4 regions of the Thalassotalea castellviae genome follow, and region 1 is predicted to be linked to each of the others. Evidence: predicted binding sites of a transcription regulator. Region 1 holds the regulator's gene; each other region holds the start of a gene.
The links. Region 1 encodes LexA, which represses DNA repair genes until DNA is damaged. Its sites were predicted from a motif close to TACTGTATNNNNATACAGTA; they were not measured.
Positions count from the first base shown of each region.

Region 2: a site for LexA is predicted at 1,958-1,977, ahead of recA (recombinase RecA). Genes of this name have one in related genera too.
Region 3: a site for LexA is predicted at 1,492-1,511, ahead of RM573_RS02890 (DNA-methyltransferase). Genes of this name have one in related genera too.
Region 4: a site for LexA is predicted at 1,859-1,878, ahead of RM573_RS15520 (DNA topoisomerase III). Genes of this name have one in related genera too.

Region 1 is NZ_JAVRIF010000005.1:191,509-194,730, reverse strand. It holds gene RM573_RS11025 (GNAT family N-acetyltransferase) at 1-1,124, opposite strand, end outside; gene lexA (transcriptional repressor LexA) at 1,345-1,968, shown strand; gene coxB (cytochrome c oxidase subunit II) at 2,526-3,222, shown strand, end outside.
Region 2 is NZ_JAVRIF010000008.1:48,523-51,744, forward strand. It holds gene RM573_RS13625 (mechanosensitive ion channel family protein) at 60-914, opposite strand; gene RM573_RS13630 (MlaC/ttg2D family ABC transporter substrate-binding protein) at 924-1,562, opposite strand; gene recA (recombinase RecA) at 2,026-3,054, shown strand.
Region 3 is NZ_JAVRIF010000001.1:661,759-664,980, reverse strand. It holds gene RM573_RS02895 (DUF6575 domain-containing protein) at 1-768, shown strand, start outside; gene RM573_RS02890 (DNA-methyltransferase) at 752-1,471, opposite strand; gene RM573_RS02885 (hypothetical protein) at 2,143-2,316, shown strand; gene RM573_RS02880 (IS3 family transposase) at 2,392-3,222, shown strand, end outside.
Region 4 is NZ_JAVRIF010000010.1:108,566-111,787, forward strand. It holds gene RM573_RS15515 (M14 family metallopeptidase) at 1-1,729, opposite strand, end outside; gene RM573_RS15520 (DNA topoisomerase III) at 1,920-3,222, shown strand, end outside.

The DNA of each region.
Region 1 (3,222 bases):
TAGCTTTGTTTAAACGGTAATGCCGCTAAACATTGCTTTTGATAACGCTTTAGTTGTACTCGTTCTTGTTGGCAGTAATTTTTTATCGGCGTTTTGAAGTGTTCATGTTTGATCCAATGATAAGAATAGGTCAATACGGCTTCAAAACCTCGTTGTATTTTATGCTCACCTTGTGTGCCTGGATTAAACATCGCTAATTTATTAGCAATGCAAAATTCGATGCCTTGATAATAACAAAGCTCAAAATGAAGATTTTTCACTGATTCACTACAGCCCCAATAACGACCATATAAATGCTGATGATCATAAAAGAACAATGAACAAGCAATATATTGATCATCTCGACTCGCGATTACCAGTAAAATATTATCCGGTAACGTTTGAAAAATTTGTTGAAAAAAAGCATAGCTTAAGTGCGGCTGATGACCTTTTTTTAAATAAGTTAATTGGTAAGTTAAATAGAAGTAATCTAAATGTTTCTTGGTAATGTCTTTACCGACAAACCGCTTAACCTGAACATCTTGTTGAGCAATTGAACGGCGTTCTTTTAAGGTGTTTTTACGTTTTCTGGCGGTAAATGTTGAAAGGAAATGGTCAAAACTTTGATATTGACGATTAAACCAATGAAACTGAACCGTATGGCGAAGATATACGTCATCAGGTAACTTTTCTTGAGCAGCTTGAGAAATTTCAGGAATAAACAACAAGTGCCAGCTATTGATATCATTTTGCTGGCAATACTCAATCAGTACTTTTATGATTTGCAGATAATCAACCGTTTCGCTTAGGAGCTTGTCATTTGGAATGGGGGTAACAGGAATAGTGCTGACTAACTTGGGATAATAATCTAAACCATTGTGCTGATAAGCTTGTGCCCAGTCCCAGTCAAACACATACTCGCCCCATGAGTGTTGTTTAATATATAACGGGATAATTGCTTGAATTGTTTTATCAGTAGATAAGGTTAAATGATGAGGCTGCCAACCAGTCTTAATACAAATAGACGTACTATCTTCAAGCGCTTTGAAAAATTCATAATGCATCAGTGGGCATAAAGAGTTTTCTACGGCTTGCCATTGGTTTTTGGCAATATCATTAATACTATGATGAAATTCTGCTTTCACGTGGCTCGTATTTTTAAGTGAAACGTTGGCTAAGCATAGCTGATTTTGCTTTCAGATATAATAACCAATGGCGAATAGAGAGGTTTTTATCTCATTCATTTATATAGCATTATGTCTGATATCTCGATTAAGTTTTTTACTTGACTAGTCAGGGTTGCGTTTATTTACAGCCTGTATATACTAACAGTTATAACTGTCAGTATATACAGGAAATTGTCGAATGACTAACCTACGACCACTTACACCACGCCAAGAACAAATTTTTGATCTTATTAAAGAAAATATTTCTCAAACGGGTATGCCACCCACGCGCGCTGAAATTGCCGATTTTTTCGGTTTTAAATCTGCCAATGCCGCCGAAGAGCATTTAAAAGCACTCGCTAAAAAAGGTTACATCGAAATGCTACCTGGCACGTCGCGCGGTATTCGTTTAGCGGAACAGTTTACTGAAGAAGAAGGCTTACCGTTAATTGGTCGTGTTGCGGCAGGAGAACCTATTCTGGCGCAAGAACATGTTGAAGATAACTATAAAATTGACGGTAATTTATTTCACCCTGCAGCGGATTATTTATTGCGAGTAAATGGCGAAAGTATGAAAGATATAGGCATTCTCGATGGTGATTTATTAGCGGTACATCAAACGACTGACGTGCAAAATGGCCAAGTGATTGTTGCGCGAATTGATGAAGATGTAACGGTAAAACGATTTAAACGTGAAGGAAATGTTGTTTATCTTCACGCTGAAAATGAAGATTTCTCACCGATAAAAGTTGATTTAACTTCGCAACATTTTAATGTTGAAGGCATAGCTGTAGGAGTTATTCGTTCTGCCGACTGGATGTAAATTTAACTTTTCCATATTGCTGACTTTTGTTCTCCTCTTTTTAATAAAAGTCAGCAATTTTTTACTTTTTGTCACTTTTCATGCTTTAGCCGAACTTTTATAAAGAATAATTCTTATTTAATCTTAGTATTCTCAAACTAGATTGTTTTTTGATTAAAAAATATTCACCCTCATTTCTACCTGATATTATTTTATTAGAGCAATTGCTTGATTTTTAGCCTATGGCGTCAGGCTATATAAAATGGACTTTTTAACGTTTTAGAGTTGATACTCTATTGTAATTGTTAGTGTTTTTACTTTTATTAAAGAAAATTAAGAATTGACCTAGATCAAGATTTAAGTAATTCTAGGACAGAAATTGAACAAAAATAATAATAAGGCGCACTTTAAGTGGTTAAAAAATAGCCAGAAAAAATAACAACAAAAACAACTAAAAGAAATCAAGATATTCGTTTTTTAATGATATTAAAGATTTTAAAACTTAGAAAGGGTGGAGGAGATGTCGAGTGAAGAGACGTAACCTAAGTTGGCTATTCCTAGGGCTATTAGTTCCTAGTATGGCTTGGGCAGATAAACAGTTAAATCTTACCAAAGGTGTTACTGATATAAGTCAGGAAGTATATGGTCTTCATATGTTTGCGCTTTATATTTGTACTGCAATTGGTGTTGTGGTTTTTGGGGCGATGTTTTGGTCAATCATGTTCCATCGCAAATCAAAGGGGGTAAAGCCAGCAACTTTTCATGAAAGTACCAAGGTGGAAATTCTGTGGACAGTTATCCCTATTGTCATCTTAATCGGCATGGCGGTACCCGCAACGAAAACACTCGTTAGCATGGAAAATAACGATAATTCTGATATCACTATTCAAGTCACTGGCTCTCAGTGGAAATGGCACTATAAATATTTTGACCAAGACATTGAGTTTTACTCTGTTTTATCGACTCCTCGTGGACAATATGAAAACCAAAATGGTGTTGGCGAAACAAAAGGTGAAAATTATCTTTTAGAGGTTGATAGACATTTGGTGATACCGGTTAATAAAAAAATTCGCTTTTTGATCACTTCTGATGATGTGATTCATTCATGGTGGGTGCCAGATTTTGCCGTTAAACAAGATGCTAACCCTGGTTTTATCAACGAAGCATGGGCGATAGTACCTGAGCCAGGAATATATAGAGGCCAATGTGCTGAGCTTTGCGGTAAAGATCATGGTTTTATGCCGATTGTCGTTGAAGTTAAATCGGAAGAAGACT
Region 2 (3,222 bases), on a different contig from region 1:
ACCGTAAAGCATGAAAATGGAAGTAAGTGGTTATTACTTCCATTGATCAAGAATAGTTTTTATTTTTCGATGGCTATTTTACTTTTCTGTTCAAACCATAAACGCATAAAATCAGCTGTGAGTTTTTGCTCTATTTCTAATGCCGTTTCTGTGGGGCAAAAAACGGTAAAGAATACTTGCGTATCACCAATATCAGAAGTAGCGACTTGAATATGTGGCTCTGGACCTGCAATGTTGATATCTAAGCGATTTTCAATAAGCTGATTATATCGCATCGCAACATCTTTAAAGTCTGCACAATACACGTTTGCTTTTTCATATAATTGATCAATAAACTCAAATGGATTGACACTATCATCTCTTACAATAGTGAAATGGTGCATCGCATAGCGCTTTAAAAAATTGAGGTTTTTAATCACAGAAGTAATCAGCTGACTATTCGGTAAATAAAGTGTTTTACCCGTATATTGATAACTGTCTTTATCTACTTCTAATAAAGTCAGTTTTGCCCAGTCTGTTGAGTGTACTTCACCAAAATAATTACCTACTTGAATCCAGTCACTAATCCTAAATGGTCGACTCGATAAAATATAAACAAAGCCAATGAAGCATTGAATAAACTCACGAGTTGCTAAAACAATGGCAACAATAAAAGCGGCAATGGAAAAGGCAAACTTTTGAATTTCTTCCGACCAAATATTAAAGATCAAGACGATCATTAAAACGGTATAAATATTATTAACGATATTAATTTGTAATCTTTTATCGTGTTTAGACTTCTTTTTGATCACCTTTACTAATAGAAATTTCAATAAATAAAAAGCACTAACACACAGTAAAGTGATCACGAACTTATTGTTAAAAAAATTGGGTGTTAATGCCGTTAAATTACTAATGTTAAACCATAAGTCCATGTAAAATTTTTAAACCCTTTTATTGCTGAGTGATGAATTATTTTGTAGTTGTAATAACGTTTGCTCTGGCCCTAATTTGTTGAAACTTGAATTAATTTCTTTTTGTTTAGATTCCAGCATGCTAATACCTTCGACCACAATATCATAAAATAACCAAGTTTCATCGTGCAATTTAATCAGTTTTACTAAGGCTTTATTGGTTTTATTTTTACCAATAATTGTCATATTCACCATAGCCACTTTACCGCTTTTCGAAATTGAACTTTTACCAATATTAATTGCTTCGTTATTATACTTACTCAATAAATGGCTGTAAGTATCGATTAATTGATTGGTTAATTCAGTTCGGAATGCTTCTTTTTGCTCTGGAGATAATTTAGCTAAATGAAGCCCTAAGACTTTATGACTAAAATATTGCGTACTTACTTCGGGCAATAAATATTGCTTCAATACTTCGCGAATATTACTACGTGATAGTTGGTCGGCATTTTTTAATGGGATCAGCGCGGTTTCAATATTTGTAAAAACATTTTTTACTTTTTCTTCCGGTAAGTTGTCATTCGCTAATACGAAAGAAGAAATTAAAAACGTTAATAATATAAATATCAAGACGAAAATATTGATGTTTTTTTCAGTGGAATTTTTCATTTTATTTTTATTTAGCCAGTACTAACAAGTGCGGTGATTGTATGGGGAAATTGAAAACAGGCAAGCGCAATAAATTGTTTATATCAATCAAAAAAATTGATTAGCGGATAATAAGTTTTAATGAATTGCTGACAAATACTTTTTTAAATTCGTTAAAACTGATGAGTTTTGAGTCTGTTGTTTTGTGATGATAAAACATTTATCTTTTTACTGGTTAACAGCATGATAAATCTACTGTACAAACAAAAAAATTCAACTAAAAATGAAATAGTAACTTTTTACCTTGAAAACTTTAAAAGTTATTAACGTCTGAATTATACAATAAAAACAATGAATTAAAAGTCTCCGTTTTTTATTTTTAGTAAAGAAATAAAAATAATTGTAAAAAAGCTTGATACTGTACGACCATACAGTATACTTCGTCACATAAGTTAGTTTTTAGATATAAATTGTGGAGCACGAAATGGACGATAACAAAGAAAAAGCACTATCTGCAGCACTCAGCCAAATAGAACGTCAGTTTGGTAAAGGCTCAATTATGAAGCTGGGTGAAAACCGCAGTATGGATGTAGAAACCATTTCTACTGGTTCACTTGGATTAGATATTGCGCTAGGTGCTGGTGGTTTACCAATGGGTCGAGTTGTTGAGATTTATGGCCCTGAATCAAGTGGTAAAACCACCCTGACGTTGGAAGTTATCGCCGAAGCTCAACGTAATGGTAAAGTTTGTGCGTTTGTTGATGCTGAACATGCGCTTGACCCTATTTATGCTGAAAAACTTGGCGTAAACATTAATGAATTATTAGTGTCTCAGCCAGATACGGGTGAACAGGCGTTAGAAATTTGTGACATGTTAACTCGTTCTGGTGCGGTTGACGTTATTGTGGTCGACTCTGTTGCTGCCCTTACTCCTAAAGCTGAGATTGAAGGCGATATGGGGGATTCACACATGGGCCTACAAGCTCGCATGCTTTCTCAAGCTATGCGTAAGCTTACGGGTAACTTGAAGCAATCGAATACTATGATGATTTTCATTAACCAAATTCGTATGAAAATTGGTGTAATGTTTGGATCTCCAGAAACAACCACGGGTGGTAATGCATTAAAATTCTACGCTTCAGTACGTTTAGATATTCGTCGAATCGGTGCGGTTAAAGCAGGTGATGAAATTGTTGGTAACGAAACACGCGTTAAAGTTGTGAAAAATAAAATTGCTCCACCATTTAAACAAGTTGAATTCCAAATATTATACGGTGAAGGTATTAACAGCTTAGGTGAGTTAATTGATTTAGGCGTACAACATAAAATGGTTGAAAAGGCTGGTTCTTGGTATAGCTACAATGGCGACCGTATTGGTCAAGGTAAAGCAAATGCGACCAAGTATTTAACTGAAAAGCCAGAAGTTGCCAAAGAACTCGACGGTCGCTTAAGAGAGTTATTATTAACAAAAGCAACTGATAACGTTGAAAAAGAAGAAGCGGTTACTGAGTAATAAGTAGAAACAATTGCTTTAAAAACTCAAAATCAATCTAGAAAAACCATCACAACTGTGATGGTTTTTTTATCGGTTAATCAAGATGTTGCACGGTTTCATCTTATAAAAAGGTGAATATGCTAGTTAAATACTTAGATAAATAAATGAGCAATGAAAAAGTTATAA
Region 3 (3,222 bases), on a different contig from region 1:
GGTTATTTGAAAAAGTTTGATTTATCTACGAAGTTTTTTCCTCAGGATGCTATTACAGGTTCATTCGTCTATAGAGTTAAAGCTGATAACGCTAAACAGCTGAAATTGGAAGGCTATGAAATTTTATCAAAAATATCTGTAAAAGATGACTTCTTGGCGGCTCTTGATGAGAGGGAAGTTGACTTAAGGACTGTGAGAAAATTGTTTGATTTATTGCTATCAAATGATTTAAAAATTCAGTTGATAGATGAAGAGTCCACAGAAACAATAATTGAACTCAGTGCAGAGTATGTAGAAGATTTGATTAAGGAAGTTGATGAAAGGCTGGGTTCCTATTTGGATAGCTCGATGGTTCCTCAGGCTGATAATTTAGATACTTTAAGAAGATATCTTATGCTTATAGAAAAGTATGGATACGTGACTGCAACAGCCTTAAAGGTAGTTGATAGACAGGTTAGTTATTATAGGGATGCTTGTCGCTCATTATCTTTAACGCATAATTACTCTAAATTAACCCCTGTAGGAACTGCAGCATTAACCTCTGAGACTGACGCTGAATTTGTAAAAATAATTCAACGACAATTTGAGGAGACTGAATGTGGTCATATCTGGATGATAAACCAAGGAGTTGATTCAATTATTAAAATTGATGAAAACTCAGCAGCTGAATTTTTAATTGAAAACTGTAACGGCCTGAGCGACAACACTAGTAGGCGAAGAGCTCAAACGTTGAAGTCATGGGTAAAGAAATTTAAGCTTCATTCATAATTTTTTGAATTCTATCTTTAGTGATATCAACCGCTTCTGAACACAGGTCGTTACCAATAAAATTCCTGTTTAAATGAGCAGAAGCGCACCCCACGAAACCTGCACCACAAAACGGGTCTGCGATTACATCTCCCTCACTTGAACTTTGGATTATTAATGTTTTCGCTAAATTCACAGGCTTCTCAGTAGGGTAGCCCCTCCATATTCTTTTTTCAGCTAGAACGTCCGGAATAGATAAGTCACTTAGCTTTCTCTTACCCTTTTCAAAGAACAATATAAATTCATATCTAGCTCGGTAATGATATCCCATGCCGATAGCCATTTTATCCCAAATAAGTGGCTTCCAAAACTTAAACCCAGCTTGCTCACCAATCGGCTTTGCAACAAAGGCAGTCTCTTGGTCACAAAATAAATAGAAATGACTATTTTTACTTAGGACTCTATAGACCTCTTTGAACAACTCTTCAAACCTTGAATTAGGAAATATCTCGAACCATTGGTTACTGGATGCTTTGCTGTTCTTGAGTCTTGTAGTTGTTCCGATTTTTCTATGTTTCTCTAGGGACTCATATGGAGGGTCAGTGATTAATAAGTCAATAGAAGAATCTTTTTGTTTTTTTAGCCATTGAATTGCATCTTCATTGCCAATCTTGAAGCTTGACTTTTTCTCCATTTTCTCGGTATTAACTTCCTTGGATGCCATTATATTCTCAATATTAAGTTGCGTGTATATTTATACAGTTGATTATGACATGAGTTTATTAAAATCTCACTCATTTTAAGTAGTATTATTTTGAGGTAACAATTAGGGTTATTCTTAAATAACAATGAGTGAGAAAGTAACCAAATGCCGTTACTTTTGAGCTCACTTATTAGTTCATGTTAATGGCATAAAGGTAACATAGGTTTAGATGTTTTTTTAGTAGTACTACAAGTTTTATTTGTTAATTGATGAGTTATTATTTAACAGATTATTATACTGTTTTTTCGAATATCTCCATCTGATTTTTTATTAATGTACCATTGATGGTACTACTTCGGGGGGTGATGTTTATATGTTTGCTTTTATATCAATTCTTTAGTTTTCTTTTTCGACTTCCTCCGTCACCGCCATTCTTTTTCTTTATTTTTCAATGTTTTATCGTCACTCTATTCTTTTTTGGATCGTTATTGGAGCATTTTCAATGAAACCTAATTTTTCTGAAACTTGCTGAGCCATATCTGAACGTTCCATATTCATCCACTTACCATAGTGCTTTTCGATCATTTTTATCGATGTATGTCCTAATTGCTTTGCAATCCAATAAATTGTAACGGTACAATTTAACTAGAGACTTCGTTAGAGGTATTATTACTTTAAATAACGAGGTCAAAATGCCAAAGAAAATATTATCAACCGAATTTAAACATGAATGCGCAGAATTAGTTATTGTCCACGGTTACAAGCATAAAGATGCAGCTGCTGCGATGGATGTTGGATTATCATCAATTCAACGTTGGGTAACTCAGTACAGAAAAATAACAACGTGGTATTACCCCCAAACCTAGTGCTTTAACGCCAGAGCAAATACGTATTCAAGAACTAGAAAAACAAGTGAAACAGTTAAAAAGTGACAATCAGCTATTAAAAAAAGCATCGGCCTTTTTCGCAATGGAAATGAGCAACGGCAACAAATAGCTGTAAAACTGAAAAAGGCTGGGAGTAATGTTCAACAAATTTGTCGATGTTTATCCATCGGACCTAGTACGTTTTACTACCGTACTAAACTTAGCGTCATTAATGCTGAAAAAATAAAGCTTGAGGCGGCTATGAAGCAAGTTCACGTTGATATGGATGCCACCTATGGCAAACGTAGAATGCTAACAGAGCTACAAGCTATGGGGTTCAACTTAGGTATTCATAAAGTAAGAACATCGATGAAACGCTTAAAACTTGTGGCTAAACGACCGAAACAAAATCGTTACCCATCAGGTGGAAAAGCATCAGTCATTGCGCCGAATTATTTAAATCGACAATTTAACCCGGAGCAATTAAATACCTTATGGTCAGGTAATATAACCTACATTCTAACACAACAAGGTTGGTTATATTTAGCAGTCATCATGGACTTATGCTCACGCAAAGTGATCAGTTGGGCGTTCTCTGACAAACCAAATAGCGAACTTACTACGAGAGCGTTGCGATTAGCAGTAAACAAACGACAGCCTAATAATGATGTTATCTTCCATAGCGATCAAGGTGTTCAATATACATGTGAAGCATTTCAATGTTCACTTAAAGAACATGGATTAATTTCTAGTATGAGTCGCCGTGGTAATTGTTTAGATAATGCCGTTACTGAACGATTTTTCCGTAGCTTAAAATCAGAGCGAGTAAATTATCGTCGTTATCAAACAAGACGAGAAGCAATGGCGGATATTATTGATTACATTGAACCGTTTTATAATCAGAAA
Region 4 (3,222 bases), on a different contig from region 1:
AATGATGCTTATTATCTAAAACAAAGGCTTTATCGGCACTTTTAACAGAAATACCCTGTAATAATGCTGCCGTTAAAAAACGACCTGCCGCCATGTCACCCCACTCAACGACGAAGCCAACAGTTGCATCAATATTTGATACATGGCCAACAAGGTGATCATCAGCTTTCACAAATTCAGTCGTTACTTTTATCGCTTTATTGCAATGCTCGACATCAACATCAAACATTAACGGTAATGACCAACCTGTTGTATCGTATATTTCATCATGTAGTTTTCGACTACGACGACGCTCTTGCTCCTTTATGAACTTACTGTCCATATCGACTTGTTTACTAAAGGTTGTTGTGACAAAGCGTCCTTTCGGTTGTGCTGAATCAATAAAGTAAGCACCCGCTTGGTAGGTTTTCCCACAACTTTTAAATGCTTTTTTCGCTCGATGCACTTCAACGTCATGTTGTGCCATTAACGTAGCTAGGCGATGAGTACCTGCTTTATTACGTTGATTAGGTAAAATATAAATACGCTCTTTTTTATCTTTACCTGCAGCAATTGCATTTACTTGATAATCGTAATAATCATTTAATAACTTTTGATGATTTTCTGATACTGCTTCAGCCGTTGATACAGAAGCCACAAAATGACGGTGCACGGTATTAAAATACGTTAAAACTTCACCGGTTTTCTTTTTATATAATTCACCTCTTGATGAAGAAACTTCATAGGTTGAGGCCGACGCACCATAAAAGGTTGGCCAACTATCGCCATAACCAGGGTAAAAAGCATCAAATATTTCACGGGTGAAAAAGTCAAAACCTAAACGGTCAAAGTGTTTACCGTTATTGCGACCGACAATAGCAATATTATCTATTTGCGTTTTGGTCATATGAGGATTAAACGGTTGAGCGGAAGGTGAAAAGTAATAACTTTGATCACCGCCCATCTCATGCAAATCAATCACCACTAATGGACGGTATTTATTGATTGTTTTAATTCTACCGGCTGTTTCAGGTTGTGTGATGGCTAACCAGTCTCGGTTCATATCAAACAAGTAATGATTGGAACGACCACTTGGCCATGGCTCATTGTGTTCGGCACTTAAACGATCGTCACTGTGTTGCATACCAACCGTTGAATAGTAACGACTGGTAAAGCGAGTACGCCCATCGGGGTTTTGTAGAGGATCAATAAACACTAAGGTATTGGCTAAAATCTTTTGATTGGTAGGTTCATCAGGTGCCGCCAATAAATGATAGGCCATCATCATTGCCGCATCTGTACTACTTATTTCGTTACCATGAACACCATAGCCTAGCCATACTGAAGCAGGTAATTGAGTAATTAGTTTTTTCGCTGTTTTTTTATCGGTTTTTCGAGGGTCTGACAACTGCTGCATTTTATTGGCAAAGTCATCAAGGTTTGCAATATTGTTAGCGTTACCTATCGCCACATATATTAGCTTTCGTCCTTCCCACGTTCGACCATATTCAAGCAGCTTTATTTTTGTCGGTTCAGCGCTTGCTAATGCTTCAAAATATCGCAGCATATCAGAGTAATTCGTAATGCGATCTCCCACCTCGTAGCCCAGTACTTTCTCAAAAGTAGGGATAGAATCGCGGTATTCGCTACCTGGCCACATTTTGCTTGAAGCTGAGTTAGCAAACGAATTTACAGAAATAAGCAAAGTAATCAGTACTGAGCAAATAAATGATAAATATTTGAATATCATGTGATAAAAAGTCCGAAGAAAAAAAGATGCCACTAACCTATCGTTAAGTTTGTATTTTATCAACACTAAAACTGACAAACGGATAAAGTCGTTATAAATGACCCTTATTTTTTATTAAAAAACCCAACCAACTGGATATATAACCAGTATTAAATTACACTATGCTTATTTGTCAAAGTTTAACGATTTCATGAAGCTTTATCTTGCTGAAAAACCCAGTTTAGGTCGTGCAATTGCCGATGCACTCCCAAAACCTCATAAAAAACATCAGGGGTTTATCGAAGTGGGCAATGGTGATGTCGTTTCATGGTGTATTGGGCATATTTTAGAGCAAGCCGATCCTGATAATTATGACGACAAGTATAAAAGGTGGCAATTAGATCACTTGCCGATTGTTCCCGATAAATGGCAACTGAAACCCAAATATAAAACGAAAAGTCAGCTTAGCGTCATCCGAAAATTAGTCAAACAAGCCGACCAATTGATCCATGCGGGAGATCCAGACAGGGAAGGACAATTATTAATTGATGAAGTTATCGATTACCTAAATGTTGATGAAGATAAAAAAAAGCGAACTCAACGGTTATTAATCAGTGATTTAAATCGTTCGGCCGTTCAGCGAGCGCTACAACAATTGCAATCCAATACTGCATTTATGCCTTTATCCGTGTCTGCTTTAGCAAGAAGTAGAGCCGATTGGCTATACGGTATCAATTTAACCCGCGCTTACACCATTCAAGGCGGCAAAGTAGGTTATCAAGGCGTGTTGTCGGTCGGTAGAGTACAAACCCCTATTTTAGGTTTAGTGGTCAACAGAGATGATGAAATTAACCAGTTTGTTGCCAAACCTTACTATCAAGTAACCGCAGATATTCAGACAAAAAATAGCGAAAGCTTTATCGCTACATGGCAACCGAGTGCAGCTTGCCAGCCTTATATGGACGATGAAGGCCGTGTGCTAGTAAAAAGCCTCGCTGAAAACGTTATCCAGCGTATTACAAATCAACCAGCGAAGGTTAGCACGGTTAAAAAAGAACAAAAACAGCAACCACCACCTTTGCCTTTTAACCTTTCTGCTCTGCAAATTGCCGCCGCGACGCAATATTCAATGAATGCAAAATTGGTGTTAGACGTTTGCCAAACTCTGTATGAAAAACATAAATTGATCACTTACCCTAGATCCGATTGTCGATATTTACCAGCCGAACAGCACCAACAAGCAACGACTATTTTAAAACATTTATCGCAATTAGATGGCCCCTTGAGCGAGGCCGCTATTAATGCCAACTCGGTATTAAAAAGTAAGGCTTGGAATAGCAAAAAAATAACAGCTCATCACGCGATTATACCTACAGAAAAGCCGTCACAAAACATCACCTTAAACAGTTTTGAAAAGAACGTTTATCAACTGATCACCAGACAATATCTTGCTCAATTCTATCCAGCTTATTTATATAACCATACGAAAGTTGACCTAGATATTGCCGGCGGCT